One region of the Variovorax sp. P4_B11 genome, then DNA from elsewhere that is predicted to be linked to it. Evidence: predicted binding sites of a transcription regulator. Region 1 holds the regulator's gene; the other holds the start of a gene.
What was found. Region 1 encodes sigma-54, which starts transcription at its own class of promoters, with help from an activator protein. Its sites were predicted from a motif close to TGGCANGNAANCTGCTTT; they were not measured.
Positions count from the first base shown of each region.

Region 2: AC1DYD_RS21665 (isopenicillin N synthase family dioxygenase) is a predicted target of sigma-54. The motif match lies at 2,899-2,916, and genes of this name have one in related genera.

Region 1 is NZ_JBFUHO010000010.1:77,963-85,212, forward strand. Features, by position in the region: gene AC1DYD_RS12380 (sensor histidine kinase) at 1-459, shown strand, start outside; gene AC1DYD_RS12385 (cytochrome b) at 478-1,080, shown strand; gene AC1DYD_RS12390 (YceI family protein) at 1,077-1,661, shown strand; gene AC1DYD_RS12395 (YceI family protein) at 1,700-2,317, shown strand; gene AC1DYD_RS12400 (phospholipase D family protein) at 2,348-3,952, opposite strand; gene AC1DYD_RS12405 (RNA polymerase factor sigma-54) at 3,955-5,535, opposite strand; gene lptB (LPS export ABC transporter ATP-binding protein) at 5,549-6,343, opposite strand; gene lptA (lipopolysaccharide transport periplasmic protein LptA) at 6,340-7,026, opposite strand; gene AC1DYD_RS12420 (thiol:disulfide interchange protein DsbA/DsbL) at 7,152-7,250, opposite strand, start outside.
Region 2 is NZ_JBFUHO010000025.1:33,416-40,665, reverse strand. Features, by position in the region: gene AC1DYD_RS21680 (ABC transporter ATP-binding protein) at 1-199, opposite strand, end outside; gene AC1DYD_RS21675 (BMP family ABC transporter substrate-binding protein) at 207-1,298, opposite strand; gene AC1DYD_RS21670 (VOC family protein) at 1,288-1,695, opposite strand; gene AC1DYD_RS21665 (isopenicillin N synthase family dioxygenase) at 1,848-2,852, opposite strand; gene rutR (HTH-type transcriptional regulator RutR) at 3,088-3,834, shown strand; gene rutF (NADH-dependent FMN reductase RutF) at 3,853-4,404, opposite strand; gene AC1DYD_RS21650 (malonic semialdehyde reductase) at 4,437-5,027, opposite strand; gene rutD (pyrimidine utilization protein D) at 5,024-5,824, opposite strand; gene rutC (pyrimidine utilization protein C) at 5,827-6,219, opposite strand; gene rutB (pyrimidine utilization protein B) at 6,243-7,043, opposite strand; gene rutA (pyrimidine utilization protein A) at 7,061-7,250, opposite strand, start outside.

The sequences.
Region 1 (7,250 bases):
GCCTTCGCGCTGCCCGCAGCCCCGCAGGGCGCGCCGCTGGCATCGGCTGCAGCGGCGGGCGTCGAGACCGCGACGGCACCGGGAACGCAGGCGCTGCGCCCCGGCCTGGTCGTGCTGGTGATCGAGGACAACGCGGTGGTGGCCGACAGCATCGCGGCACTGCTGCGCCTGTGGGGGGCCCGGCCACAGATCTGCGGCAGCGCGACCGAGGCGCTCGCACTGCCCGATCTGGCAGCCTTCGACATCGCCCTGTGCGACATCCGGCTGCCGGGCCCGCTCGACGGCATCGCGCTGGCGACCGAACTGCAGCGCCGGCGCCCTTCCCTCCCCCTCGCGCTGGTCTCGGCCGACATCGACGACGCGACGCAGCAGCTGGCCCGCGAGCGCGGCTGGCAGGCGCTGCGCAAGCCCGTGCAGCCCGCGACGCTGCAGGCCTTGCTGCGGCGGGTGCAGCGCTGAAGCGCCTATGCGTCGACCATGCCCGCCCAGCCTCCGCCCCCCCTGGCCGATATCCCCGATGCCCCGCGCTACGGCACGGTGGCGATCGCCCTGCATTGGCTGCTGGCGCTGATGATCCTGAGCTCTCTGGGCGTCGGCCTGTCGATGACCGGCCTGCCTTTCTCGCCGCTGCGCCTCAAGCTCTACAACTGGCACAAATGGGCCGGCATCACGATCCTGGCACTGTCTGCGCTGCGCCTGCTATGGCGCCTGTCGCACCCGCCGCCGCCGCTGCCGAGACGCATCCGGGCAGCGATGCCGGGCTGGCAGCTGGCCGCGCACCGCGGGCTGCACCTGCTGCTGTACCTGCTGTTCTTCGCCGTCCCGCTGCTGGGCTGGGCCTACAGCTCGGCGCTGGGTTTCCCGGTCGTCTGGCTCGGCGTGCTGCCGCTGCCGGACTTCGTGCCGGTCGACAAGGCGTTCGCCGAATCGGTGCTGAAGCCGCTGCACCACGCCGGCGCCTTCAGCCTCGCCGCGGTGGCGGCAGTCCATGTCGCGGCCGCGCTCAAGCACCACTTCATCGACTGCGACGGCCTGCTCGACCGCATGTCGCCGCTTTCACGCCGAAGGCATTTCCCATGACCCTGTTCTCCCTCGGCCGCGCCTTGCTGTACGCGGCCGCATCCCTCGTTGCCGGCGCAGCCGGCGCCGAGCCGGCGACACCGGCCAAGTTGCTGCCGGCTCCGAGCCAGATCGTCTTCGTGACCAAGCAGATGGGCGTGCCGGTGGAAGGCGCCTTCAAGAAGTTCGACGCCCAGGTGGCCTTCGACCCGCGCCAGCCCGAGGGCGGCAGCGTGGCGCTGCAGATCGAGGTCGCGAGCGCCAGCCTGGGCCTGCCCCAGAGCGACGCCGAACTGCCCAAGCCGGCCTGGTTCGACAGCCAGCGCTTCCCGAAGGCCGACTTCCGTTCCAGCAGCATCAAGGCGCTGGGCGGCGGCCGCTTCGAGGTCGCCGGCCGGCTGACGATCAAGGGCAGCACCAGGGAGGTGCTGGTGCCGGTCGAGATCACGCAGTCCTACGGCCAGTCGACCGCCAGCGGAAGCATGACGATCCAGCGCCTCGCCTTCAAAATCGGCCAAGGCGAATGGACCGACACCTCGATGGTGGCCGACGACGTCCAGGTCCGCTTCAAGCTGGTGCTGACCGGGCTCGGCCCCCTGTGAAGTCCACCGATGTTTCCACGTTCACCCGAAAGCTCGTCATGAAGAAACTGCTCACCTTCGCCGCGCTGACGGCCGCGGCTGCACTGGCCGGCGCCCAGCAGGCGCCCGAGGCGGCGGCCAAGCCGGCGGGCGGCCCGGTCAAGGGCGCCAGCTACGTGGTCGACCCGACCCATACCTTCGTCAACTACGAGATGGGCCACTACGGCACCACCACCAACCGCGGCCGCTTCAGCACCAAGGACGGCCAGATCAAGATCGACCCGTCGGGCACCGGCGGCAAGGTCGACATCACGATGGACATCAGTTCCATCAACACCGGCGTCGACCTGCTCAACCGCCACCTGCTGAGCAAGGACTTCTTCAACGTCGCCGAGTTTCCGATCGCCCGCTTCGTCGCCGACCGCCTCGACTTCAGCGGCGACAAGGTCACGCAGGTCAACGGCACGCTCACCCTGATGGGCCAGACCCGACCCGTGCTGCTCAAGGCCAACCGCTTCAACTGCTACCTGAGCCCGCTGATCAACCGCCAGATCTGCGGCGGCGACTTCGAGACCACGGTCGAGCGCAGCCAGTGGGGCATCAACTGGGGCCTGGCCTTCGGCTTCGAGGACAAGGTCAGGCTGCTGGTGCAGGTCGAGGCGGTCAACATCCAGTGAAGCGGCGCGCGGGCCCGGGGCCCGCGGGTTCTACAGCAGGCTCTCCGGCGCCAGCGGCGCGAGCAGTTCCAGCATCACGCGGTCCCACAGGCCCGCGTCGGGCTCGACGGTGAGCACCGGGTCGGCACCGTCTTCCATCGTGACCCATTCGAGACCTTCGCTGCCTTCGGCAAAGCGCACCCGGTAGGCGCCCTGCTGCTTCAGCACGTCGAGCAGCTTGAGCATCTGCTGCGCCATCTCGGGGCTGGCGATGAAGAGGCCGATCTCGGTGTTGTGGTTGTCCGAGCGCGGGTCGAAGTTCATCGAACCCAGGAACAGCGCGCGGCGGTCGAAGATCGCCGCCTTCGCATGCAGCCGGCCGACCTGCGAGCCGAACAGCCCGAGCCGCACGCTGCGCTTGGTGCGCGCCGAGCTCAGCTCGTGGATCTCGACGCCGAGGCGCAGCATGTCGGGCCGGTAGCGCCGGTAGCCGGTGTGGACCAGCGGCTCGTCGGTGGCCGCGAGCGAATTGGTGACGACGCTGATCCGGACCCCGCGGCCGCGGACCTCGCGCATCACCTCGAGCCCGGCCTTGCCCGGGATCAGGTAGGGCGACACCAGCGTGACTTCGGAACGCGAGCGCCGCATCTGCTCGATCACGTTGTAGCGCACGCTGTCGACATCGAGCAGCGGCACGCCGCCATAGGACGCGGTCTTGCCGACTACGCGGTCGGGCGCGTCGGCATAGGCCTCGGCCAGGGTCCAGATCAGGTCGAGCCGGGCGCCGTCCTTCAGCTCCGGCCCCAGCGGCGCGTAGCCCAGGACGTCGTTCGGCGCCGGCGGCCGCGGCGCCGGGGTGTTGGCGGGGCCGGTGGCCTGCTCGAAGCGCCGCTGCAGTTCCTCGGGCGTCAGCGAGGAAGCGACCACGGTGCCGATCGGCCGCACGTAGGGGCTGTTCCAGTAGAGATCGAAGAGGCTGCCCAGGCGCTTCGCCAGCGCACCGGCGACGAAGGTGTCGATGTCCAGGAAGTTCGCGCCCGCGGCCTGCGCGAAATATTGGCTGCCGATGTTGCGCCCGCCCGCCACCGCCATCGTGCCGTCGGCGATGAAGAGCTTGTTGTGCATCCGGCGGTTCACGCGGTCGAAGTCGAACAGCGAACGCGAGAAGCGCTGCACCATGCTGCCGCGCCCGGCCGGGAACGGATTGAACAGGCGCAGCTCGAGGTTCGGCGTCGCGGCCAGCGCCAGCAGCAGCTCGTCCTCGCCGGAGGTGTAGAGGTCGTCCATCAAGAGCCGCACGCGCACGCCGCGCAGCGCCGCGTCGCGCAGGCTGCGCAGGAAGTAGCGGCCGGTCTCGTCGTTCTCGATCTGGTAGTACTGGACGTCCAGCGTGCGCTCGGCGCGGCGCGCCAGCTGCAAGCGCGTGTCGAGCGCGAAGTCGCCGCCGGGCATCAGCCGGAAGCCGCTCAGGTCGGGATCGGGCGCGGAGGCCTTGGCGATCCGCCCCAGCGTGGTGGCCGTGGAGGCCGCGATCGCGCTCGATGGCTGGCGCTCGAAATCGGCCGGCAGCATGGCGCAGCCGCCGGCCAGCACGGTCGCCGCCACGAGTGCCGCGCCGAGCCACCCGCGCACCCTCAGGCCCCGGCCGAGAGGCATCGCTAGAGTGCCTTGCGCAGATTGGCCGGCGCGATGCGCAGGGCCTCGCGGTATTTCGCCACCGTGCGGCGCGCGCATTCGATCCCCTGCTCCTTGAGCATCTCGGAGATCTGGCTGTCCGACAGCGGCTTCTTGAGATCCTCGGCGCTGACGAACTGCTTGATCAGCGCCCGCACCGCGGTGCTCGACGCGTTGCCGCCGGTCTCGGTGCCCAGCGCCGAGCCGAAGAAGTACTTGAGCTCGACCGTGCCGTAGGGCGTCGCCATGTACTTGGCGGTGGTCACGCGGCTGATGGTCGACTCGTGCAGGCCGAGCTCGTCGGCGATCTCGCGCAGCACCAGCGGCCGCATCGCCAGCTCGCCGTGCACGAAGAAGCTCTTCTGCCGCTCGACGATCGCGTTCGACACCCGCAGGATGGTGTCGAAGCGCTGCTGGATGTTCTTGATGAACCAGCGCGCCTCCTGCAGCCGCTGCGACAGCGCCTGGCTGCCTTCGCCCTTGTGCTGCTTGAGCGCACCGGCGTAGATGTCGTGCACGCGCAGCCGCGGCATGACCTCGGGGTTCAACATGACGCGGAACTTGGTGTGGGTGCCGTTGCCGATGCGCGTGACGATCACGTCGGGGATCACGACGTTGCGTTCGACGTCGACGAAGCGGCGGCCGGGCTTGGGCTCGAGCCTGGCGATCAGCTGCAGGGCCGCGCGAACCTCTTCCTCGTTGCTGCGCGTGAGGGTCGCGAGACGCTTGAAGTCGCGCCGCGCCAGCAGCTCCATCGGCTGCTTGCAGATCGCAATGGCCGTCTCGCGCACCTGCGCCTCGTCGGCGCTCTCGCCGGGATGCGCCAGCGCGCGCAGCTGGATCGTCAGGCACTCGCCGAGGTTGCGGGCGCCGACACCGACCGGCTCCAGGCTCTGCAGCAGGCCAAGCGCGACCTGGAAGTGGTGCACTAGGTCGTCGAACTGGTCGTTGTCGTCGCCGGCCAGGCCCGAAGCCAGGGCCGGCAGCGAATCCTCGAGGTAGCCGTCGTCGTTGAGCGACTCGATCAGGAAGCGCAGCGCGGCGCAATCGGTCTCGCTGAGCCGCAGGCCCAGCGCCTGCCGGTGCAGGAAGGATTGCAGCGACTCCTGGCTGCGCGCCAGCTCGGTGGCGTCGGTGCGCTCGTCGTCGCCCAGGTTGTTGGTGCGCGCCGGGGCGTCGCCGCCCCATTCGCTGTCGTCGGGCGCCAGGTCGACCGTGCCGTCGCCTTCCCAGTCGGGCTCGGCGTCGACGGCGTCGGCGGTGGCCGTCTCGGTTTCGGACGCGGCGACCGCGACTTCGGCCGGCGCCGATGGGCCCGGCGCGAAATCGCCCTCGACTTCGGCCTGCCGATCCTCGTCGCGCACCGGCGCATCCGCCGATTCCAGGCCGAATTCCTCGCGCGCCGCCTCCTCGGCAGTGCGCTCGAGGAACGGGTTGTCGTCGAGCATCTGTTCGACTTCCTGGCTCAGCTCGAGCGTGGACAGTTGCAGCAGCCGGATCGACTGCTGCAGCTGCGGCGTGAGCGCCAGGTGCTGGGAGACGCGAAGCGAAAGCCCCTGCTTCATCGAGATTGGGCTCCTACATCCGGAAGTGTTCGCCCAGGTACACGCGCCGTACCTCGGCGTTGTCGACGATCTCCGAAGGCGTGCCTTGTGCCAGCACGTGCCCGTCGCTGATGATGAACGCGTGATCGCAGATGCCCAGCGTTTCACGCACGTTGTGGTCGGTGATGAGCACGCCGATGCCGCGCTCCTTCAGGAAGTTGATGATCCGCTGGATCTCGATCACGGCGATCGGGTCGATGCCCGCGAAGGGTTCGTCCAGCAGGATGAAGCGCGGCTGGGTCGCCAGCGCCCGCGCGATCTCGACCCGGCGGCGCTCGCCGCCGGACAGCGACAGCGCCGGCGAATCGCGCAGGTGGTCGACCCGCAGGTCGGCCAGCAGTTCGGCGAGACGCTCTTCCATGCGCGCCTTGCCGAGCGACACCATGCGGCCCTGCTCGTCGGGCTCGCTCTGCAGTTCGAGCACGGCGCGCACGTTTTCCTCGACCGTCAGCTTGCGGAAGATCGAGGCCTCCTGCGGCAGATAGCTCAGGCCCATGCGCGCGCGGCGATGGATCGGCATGTGGGCGATCGGCTCGCCGTCGATCATGATGTCGCCGGCGTCGGCCCGCACCAGCCCGACGATCATGTAGAAGGAGGTGGTCTTGCCGGCGCCGTTGGGGCCCAGCAGGCCGACCACTTCGCCCTTCTGCACGGCCAGCGACACGTCCTTGACGACCTTGCGGCTGCCATAGCTCTTTTGCAGGCTGCGCGCCTCCAGCCGGCTGCCCGGCTGGCCGTCGCTGGCACTGATCCCGGCTGCTTCGATCACTTCTTGAAGTCTCCGCCCAGCGTGGTGGTGGAACGCAGGCTGTTGCCCGGCGCCGGCGTGGCGGCGGGCTTGGCGGCGCCGGCCGCCGGCGCCGCGGCCGGCACGGTCGCCGGCTTGGGCGTCAGGATGGCCTTCACGCGGCCGCTCGGCTGGGTCGCCACGCCGGCGTTCGGCGGCAGCGACGCGCCATTCACCGTGAAAGTGTCGTTGCTCTGGTCGTAGACGATCAGCGGACCGCTGCTCTCGTCGCTGGGCGTGGCGCCGATCAGGCGGCGCATGACCGCGCGGCGGATGAACTTCACATTGTCGGCGCGGCTGTCGTACTCGATGACCTCGCCCTCGCCCTCGATCCACTCGTCGGTGCCGGCATTGCGCTTCTGCTTGAAGTAGGAGAGCTTGCCCGGTTCGGCCGTGACGACGCCGTACTGGTAGCCCTCGGGGTCCTGGCGGACGTCGATGCGCGCGCCGCGGATCTGGATCGTGCCCTTGTTCACCAGCACGTTGCCGGTGAACACGCTGGTCTGCTTGAGGTCGTCGTAGCGCATCGCGTCGGCCTCGATGTTCATCGGCTTGCTCCGGTCAGCCTGCTCGGCCTGGGCCAGCGATGCGAGACCGGCCAGCACGATGGCGAGGAACAGCACGCGCACGGGGCGGCGTAGGAAGGAGAGGGAGGGAGAGGTCATAGAGGCACGAAACTTGCTCTGCGATTGTATGCGTCCCCGGGACGCCACTTGCGCGGCCTTGACGAAAAAGCCCGCGGAAGCGGGCTTCGTGGACGGAAGTCGGGGCGGCCGGACCGCCCGGGCGCTCAGCCCTTGCGGGCCTCGGCGATCAGGAAGTCGACCGTCTGCAGGGCGCGGTCGAGCGAACCGGCGGTGTCGCCGTCGACATACCAGCGGCCGGCGAC
Region 2 (7,250 bases), on a different contig from region 1:
CCGACTCGGGCGCATAGAGGCCGGCCGCGATGTTCATCAGCGAGGACTTGCCCGCGCCGTTCTCGCCGAGCAGGGCGTGCACCTCGCCCCAGCGGGCGCTGAAGTCGGCGTCGATCAGGGCCCTGAAGCCGTCGAAGGACTTGCCGATGCCGATGAGCTGGAGCGCGGTCTTCACGAGATCCCTGTCAGTCCGGGTCACTTCTGCGTCACTTCTGCGTGACGACGCCCTTGACGAACCAGTCCATCTTCCAGAGCTCCGCATCCGACAGCACGGCGCCCTTGGCGACCCGCTCCTTGCCGTCGCGGTCGGCCAGCGGGCCGGCGTAGATCTGCTTGCCCTTCAGGATGGCATCGCGCTCGGCGGCGATGGCGGCGGCCTTGTCCTTGGGTACCGCGGCGCCGAAGCCGGCGATGTCGGTGCCGCCGTCCTTCATCTCGATGAAGGCGCCGTAGGGCGACGGCTTCCAGTTGCCGGCCATGACCTTCTTCAGCTCCGGCGTGAGGAACTTGTCCCACACCCAGACCGACGAGCACTGGGTCGCCTTGGGCGCGAACTGGCGCAGGTCGCGATGGTGGCCGGTGCCGTACACGCCGCGCTCCTGCGCCACGATCTGCGGCGTCGGGCTGTCGACGTGCTGGCCGATCACGTCGGCGCCCTGGTCGATCAGCGCCGCCGCGGCCGCGCGCTCCTTGACCGGATCGTTCCACGCGCCGGTGTAGATCACGTTGACGGTGGCGTTGGGGTTCATCTTCTGCGCACCGAGAGCGAACGCGTTGATGGTCCAGTTGACGACGCCGAAGGGGTTGGCCGCGACGAAGCCGAGCTTGCCGGTCTTCGAGGCCGCGCCGGCCGCCATGCCGCACAGGTACTGGCTCTCGTAGGTGCGGCCGTAGAACGATTCGAGATTGCTGCCGTTGGTGGTGCCGGAACCGTTGAGGAAGGCGACGTCGGGGTACTTGGCCGCGAGCTCCTTGAAGCTGTCCGAATAGCCGAAGGCGGTGCCGATGATGACGTTGGCGCCGCGCTGGATGAACTTCTCGGCGGCCGGCTTGATGGCCGACGCGTCTTCGGGCACGTTCTCGACGAACTGGATCTTCTCGCCGGTTTCCTTCTCGACCTTGATGCGCGCCTCGTCGAAGGCCTGCGTCCAGCCGCCGTCGTTCTTCGGGCCGAAGTACAGCATCGCGATCTTGGGTTTGCCCTTGAGGGTGAAGCCGTCGGCGGCCACGGCCGGGCCGGCCAGGGCCATGCCCGCCAGCAGCAGCGCCACGGCGCAGGGAATCGATTTACGCAACATCGCTCTGACCTTTCATCATGAAATTGATCCGGAACACGTTGCCCTCGGGGTCGAGCAACACCGACTGGTACCAGTCGTAATAGGTGAGGTAGGGCGCCTTGATCAGCGTGGCGCCGGCCTCGACGGCGATCGGGACCATGCGGTCGACGTCGGCCTGCGCGTCGACGTCGATGTTCAGCAGGAACTTGACGCCGCGCGTGTCCGAGAACTCGGACAGCTGCAGCAAGTCGTAGGCGTCGTGCGCGTTGAAGCCCAGGCTCGAGCGGCCGGTGTCGAGGCCGCGGAAGATCGGCGAGCGGATCGCCTCGATTTCGGCGAAGCCGAACACGCGCTGGTAGAAGCCGCTGAGCGCGACCACGTCCTTCGCGAAGACATTGACGTAGGAAAGATGGGCCATGTCAGTTGCTCCACCGCGCCTGGCGCGACCCGCGACGCATGAATCCGGCGCAATCAAAGGCCAGGAACACCGCGGAACCGGCTTTGCCGGGCCGCTGGTGTTGCCCCCTTGAGGGGGAGGCGCCGCAAGGCGCTTCGGGGGTGAGTTTCATCTCAGGCGATGGTGGCCCTGGTGCCGCCGAAGGTGGTCTGCTTGACGAACTTCGACTTCAGGTGGTCGCCCGAGCTGACCGGTGCGTACTTCGGCTGTTCGCCGGGCGCCAGGCAGCTCGGCAGGCACTCGACCATGGCGTCGTAGTTGGGCTGGTGGAAGAACACCAGCGATTGGCGGCGGTTGGTGTCGGCGATGTCCGGCGGCGGGTTCACGACGCGGTGCAGCGTCGACACCCACTGGTCGTTGGTCCACTGCATCATCAGGTCGGCGATGTTGACCACCAGGGCGCCTTCGACGAGCGGCACGTCGACCCACTGGCCCGCCTTGTTGAACACCTGCAGGCCCTTGTCGTCGGTCAGCACCACGGTGAGGCTGCCGTAGTCGCTGTGGGCGCCGGCGCGCAGCTGGCCGGGCAGCGCCGCCTCGGTCTGGGGCGGATAGCTCAGCACGCGGAACATGCTGATGTGCTTGTCGATCTTGTCGTCGAAGAAGCTCTCGGGCAGCTTCAGGGCCAGCGCGAAGATGCGCATCAGCGAACGCGACAGCTCGCTCATCGCCTCGAAGTACGCGTCGTACGCGGCCTGGAAGCCCGGCAGCGGCGGATAGGCGTTGGGCTCGAAGTGCGGGCCGGCCGCCTCGCCGCGGTGGTACGCGTCGTTCGGCACCTTGGCCGGGCCGATCGAGAACGATTCCTTCAGGTCGCCGGGTGCTGCCTCTTCGAGGCTGTACGAGAGGCCTTCCTCGCCGACCGCACTGTAGCCGCGCACCGCATCGTCGCGCGGCCGGTCGACCTTGCGCTTCTCGGCCAGCGGCAGCGCGAAGAACTCGCGCGACACGGCCGACACGCGCGCGATCAATTCCTGCGAGATCCCGTGATTCGTGATGACGAGGAAGCCGATGCCGCGGCAGGCCTCCTCGACCTTGCGCGCGACTTCGGCCTTGCCTTCGGGCGTAGCCGCGAAGTAGGGCGCCAGGTCGATGATCGGAACGGACAAGAGTGTCATGCGTCAATCCTTGAACAACGCAGGGTGGGAGCGTTGCGCAGCACGACATGCAACGTCCATGCCAGTTGGACCAAATGGACAAATACGGTAGGCTGCGACGGCGCGGCGCCCGATTGCGCGTGCATGTGCCTCGCGTTGGTGCGCCGCATGGTCCAGCCAGGGGCGATGCGCGGGTACGGCTCATGCAAGCAGGCTGCGCACGACATCCGACAACACACGAGGAAAGAAGCAGCACATGCCAAAGACACCGGGCGGGCGAACGGCCACGACGCGCAAGGCAACGGCGGTGGCGAAGCCGGGCAAGGCCAAGGCGTCGCAACGCGTCATCGCGAAACGGACGCCGGTGCCGCGCAGTCCGGCCGCCGTGAGCCGGCGCCTGCGCCAGATCGAGGACAAGCGCAGCGTGATCCTCGCCGCCGCCCTGGGGCTGTTCTCGCGCTTCGGCCTGCATGGCACCAGCGTCGACCAGGTCGCGGCGCGCGCCGACGTGTCGAAGAGCAACCTGCTCTATTACTTCGCCAACAAGGAAGAGCTGTATGTGTCGGTGCTGCGCGATCTGCTCGCCGTATGGCTCGAGCCGCTGCGCGGTTTCCATGCCGACCAGGACCCGCGCGAAGCCATCGCAGACTACATCCGGCGCAAGCTCGTGATCTCGCGCGACCAGCCCGATGCGTCGCGCCTGTTCTGCCTGGAGATGATCCAGGGCGCACCGCTCCTGCGCGACGAACTCGGGCGCGAACTGCGCGACCTGGTCGACCGCAAGTCGGAGGTCATCCGTGACTGGGTGGCCGCCGGCAAGCTGGCGCCCGTCGACCCGCATCACCTGATCTTCGCGCTCTGGGCCACCACCCAGCACTACGCCGATTTCGGTGTCCAGGTGCAGGCCATCACCGGCCGCACGCTCGACGATCCGGCCTTCTTCGAGCAGGCGGTGGCGAACGTCCAGCGCATCGTCCTCGAGGGCGTCTCGGCGCCGTCGTAGCGCCCCGGCCCGAGGGTGTCAGTGCGGGGAGGGCACGATGTCGTGGTAGCGCCGGTCGAAGTAGATCAGGCCGTGCGCGGTGTCGCCCAGCGCGATCGCCACGGCCTCGCAGAACAGCACGTCGTGGGTGCCGACGCTGGTGCTGCGCACGACCCGGCAGTCGAAGGACGCGGCCGCGCCTTCGAGCACGGGAGAACCCGTGGCGCCGTTGCGCCAGCGGCCCGCGGCAAAGCGATCGTCCATCGGCGTCTTGCCGCCGAAGACGCCGGACAGCGTCTGCTGGCCGGCCGCGAGCACGTTGACGCACAGCACGGCGTTGGCCTGGAACGCGGGATACGCCGACGCCGTGCGGTTGAGGCAGATCAGCAGCGTGGGCGGCTCGTCCGTCACGCTGCACACCGCGGAGGCGGTGAAGCCGGCGCGCCCGGCCGGGCCGTCGGTGGTGATGATGTTGACCGCCGCGCCCAGGCGCGACATCGCATTGCGGTAGTCGGTCTTTTCCAGCACCCGGTCCGGGCTGTCGGGGGCGGCGGCGTCGGATACAGCGGCAGGCACGCGGGCGGTCAACATGGTTGGTACTCCGTGGACAGGTTCGGCCGTGCTCAGGCCAGCGTGCAGGCGTCTTTGAAATCGAGGCGCGGCAGGCGGCCAAACACCTTCGAGGCATCGCCGTGGCCGAGGTTGATGAGGAAGTTGGCGGTCCATGTGCTGCCGGCGAAGAACGCGGCGTCCACCTTGGCCTTGTCGAAGCCCGACATCGGGCCCGCGTCGAGCCCGAGCGAGCGGGCGGCAAGCAGCAGGTAGGCCGCTTGCAGCGTGCCGTTGCGGAACGCCGTCTCGTGGGCGAGCTCGGGGCTGCCCGTGAACCAGCTCTTCGCGTCGCCGTGCGGGAACAGCTTCGGCAGTGCCTCGTAGAAGGCCTTGTCCCAGGCGGCGATCACGGTCACGGGTGCGGTCAGGGTCTTCTCGAGATTGCCTTTCGACAAGGCCGGGGCCAGGCGCTGCTTGCCCTCCGGCGTGCGCACGAAGACGAAGCGGCCGGGCGAGCAGTTGGCCGAGGTCGGGCCCATGCGGGCGAGCTCGTACAGCTGCCGCAGCACGGCGTCGGAAACGGGCTCCGCGCGCCAGCCGTTGTGCGAGCGGGCTTCGGTGAAGAGGGTCGCCAGCGCGGCGTCATCCAGGTTGCGGGTCATGGTGTGGTTTCGGGTGCCGTCACGCGGGAGAGGAACGCGAGCAAGCTGCGGTTGAAGGTTTCGGGGTCGGTCACGCTGTGCGCATGGCCGCCGTGCGGCACGCGGTCCAGCGTGGCGCTCGGCAGGCCGTCGGCGAGGCGTTGCGAGCAGGTCCAGGGCACCAGCACGTCGTCGGCGGCGGCCGCGACCAGCGTCGGCACGGCGATGTCCGCCAGCCGCGCATCGACGTCGAAGGCGCGCAGCGCCGCGATGCGCGCGCGCATGTTGGCAACGCCCGGGAAGTGCGCATGCGCATGCTCGACCTCGTCGGCGACGCGCTGCGCATGCTCGGCGCACCAGGCGGCCGGGTACAGGAAGATCGGCTGCGCCTCGACATAGGCGCGCGCGCCGCAGGCGCCGAGCAAGGCCAGGCGGGCGTCGAAGCAGCGCGCCGAATGCGGATTGGGCCGGGACCACGCGTTGACCAGCACCAGGCTGGCGACCCGCGAGGGCGCGTCGAGCGCCAGCTGCAGGCCCGCCAGGCCGCCCAGCGCATGGCCGACCAGGTGGCAGCGCGGCGTCGACGTCGCGTCCATGATCTCGATCAGGTCGCGCGCCATGTCGGCGATCGCATAGCCCTCGGCGAGCGCGGCGGGGCTGCGTCCCGTGCCGCGCTGGTCGTAGGCGACCACGCGGTGGCCGGCGGCGAGCAGCGCGCCGAGCTGCGGCTGCCAGAAGCCGGCCGAGCCGCCGAGGCCCGACGACAGCAGCACCGCGTCGCCCCCGGCCGGTCCGTGCACCTCGAAATGCAGCGGCATGCTCAGGCCTTCTTGCCGACGTGCGCGATCGAGGCGATCTCGACCAGCGCATCGGGCTTCACGAGGCCGCACTGGATGCAGTAGCGCGCCGGCTTCACGCCCGGGAAGTACTCGGCGTAGACCGCGTTGACCTTGGCGTAGTCGGCCCAGTCCTTGATCATGATCATGTTGAAGGTGACGTCGTCCATGGTGCCGCCGGCGGTGGCGATGACGCTCTTGATGGTCTCGAGCACGTGCCGGGTCTGCGCCGTGGCGTCGCCGACGTGCACCACGTTGTTGTCCTTGTCGAAGGGCAGGGTGCCCGAGACGTAGACGACGCCGTCGGCCATGGTGCCGGGCACGAAGGGCGCGATCGGGGTGGTGGTTCCGGGCGGGATGATGGCTTGCTTGGGCATGGTTTCTCTTTCTTGGATTGGAATCAGGCAGTGGCGGCTTCGGCCGCGGCGGCTTGGACGCCGGCGCGCGGCGCGAAGGTGCGGCAGAAGTCGTCGACCGTCGAGACCCAGCCGAAGAAGGTCTCGACGTTGTAGACCGCCGCCTTCTGGATCGCTTCGCCGCCGAGCTCGTGCGTGGCGTCCTCGAGCATCACGGCGAAGTACTCGAGGTGGAAGGCGTCGCGCAGCGTCGACTCCACGCAGACGTTGGTCGCGATGCCGGTGAACACCAGGTTGCGGATGCCGTGCGCGCGCAGCGTGCTGTCGAGCGTGCTGTTGAAGAAGCCGCTGTAGCGCGTCTTGGGGACCACGATGTCGCCCGGCTGCGGCTTCATCGCGGCGATCAGTTCGTAGTCCCATCCGCCCTTGGCGAGGAACTTGCCTTGCAGCTCGGGCTTCTTGCGCATGGTCTTGAGCGCGTTCGACTTGTACCAGTTGGGCGAGCCCGGGCCGCCGGCTTCGACGTACGCCGCGTCCCAGCCGTTCTGCAGGAACACGACCCGCATGCCGGCCGCGCGCGCAGCGGCGATGCTGCGCGCGATGTTGTCGATCACGCCCTGCGCGCCCGAGATGTCGAAGCCGGCCGTGTCGACGTAGCCGCCGACCGACGCATAGGCGTTCTGCATGTCGACCACGATCAGGGCCGAGTTGGCGGTGTGCAGCGCCAGGGGTTCGGGGCGCGCGGGCAGCACCAGCGGCGCGGGCGCGCCCGGCGCGTCGGGCACGCCGACCGGCGTGGTGGAGCGGAGGGTGGTGTTGCGGGGGGTGCTGGTGGGTGGGGTCATGGCGACTCCGTTTCGGTTCAGGCGGCAAGCGCTTGCGGCACCGCCTGTGTCGGCACCGGGGTGTCGGCGCCCACGCGGCTCTTCATCAGCGGCTGGATGCGCTCGCCGAAGGCTTCGATGCCTTGGACGAAATCGTCGAAGGTCAGCAGCACGCCCTCGGTGCCCGGCACCTCGGCCATCTCGTCGAGCATGCGCGCGACGCTGGCA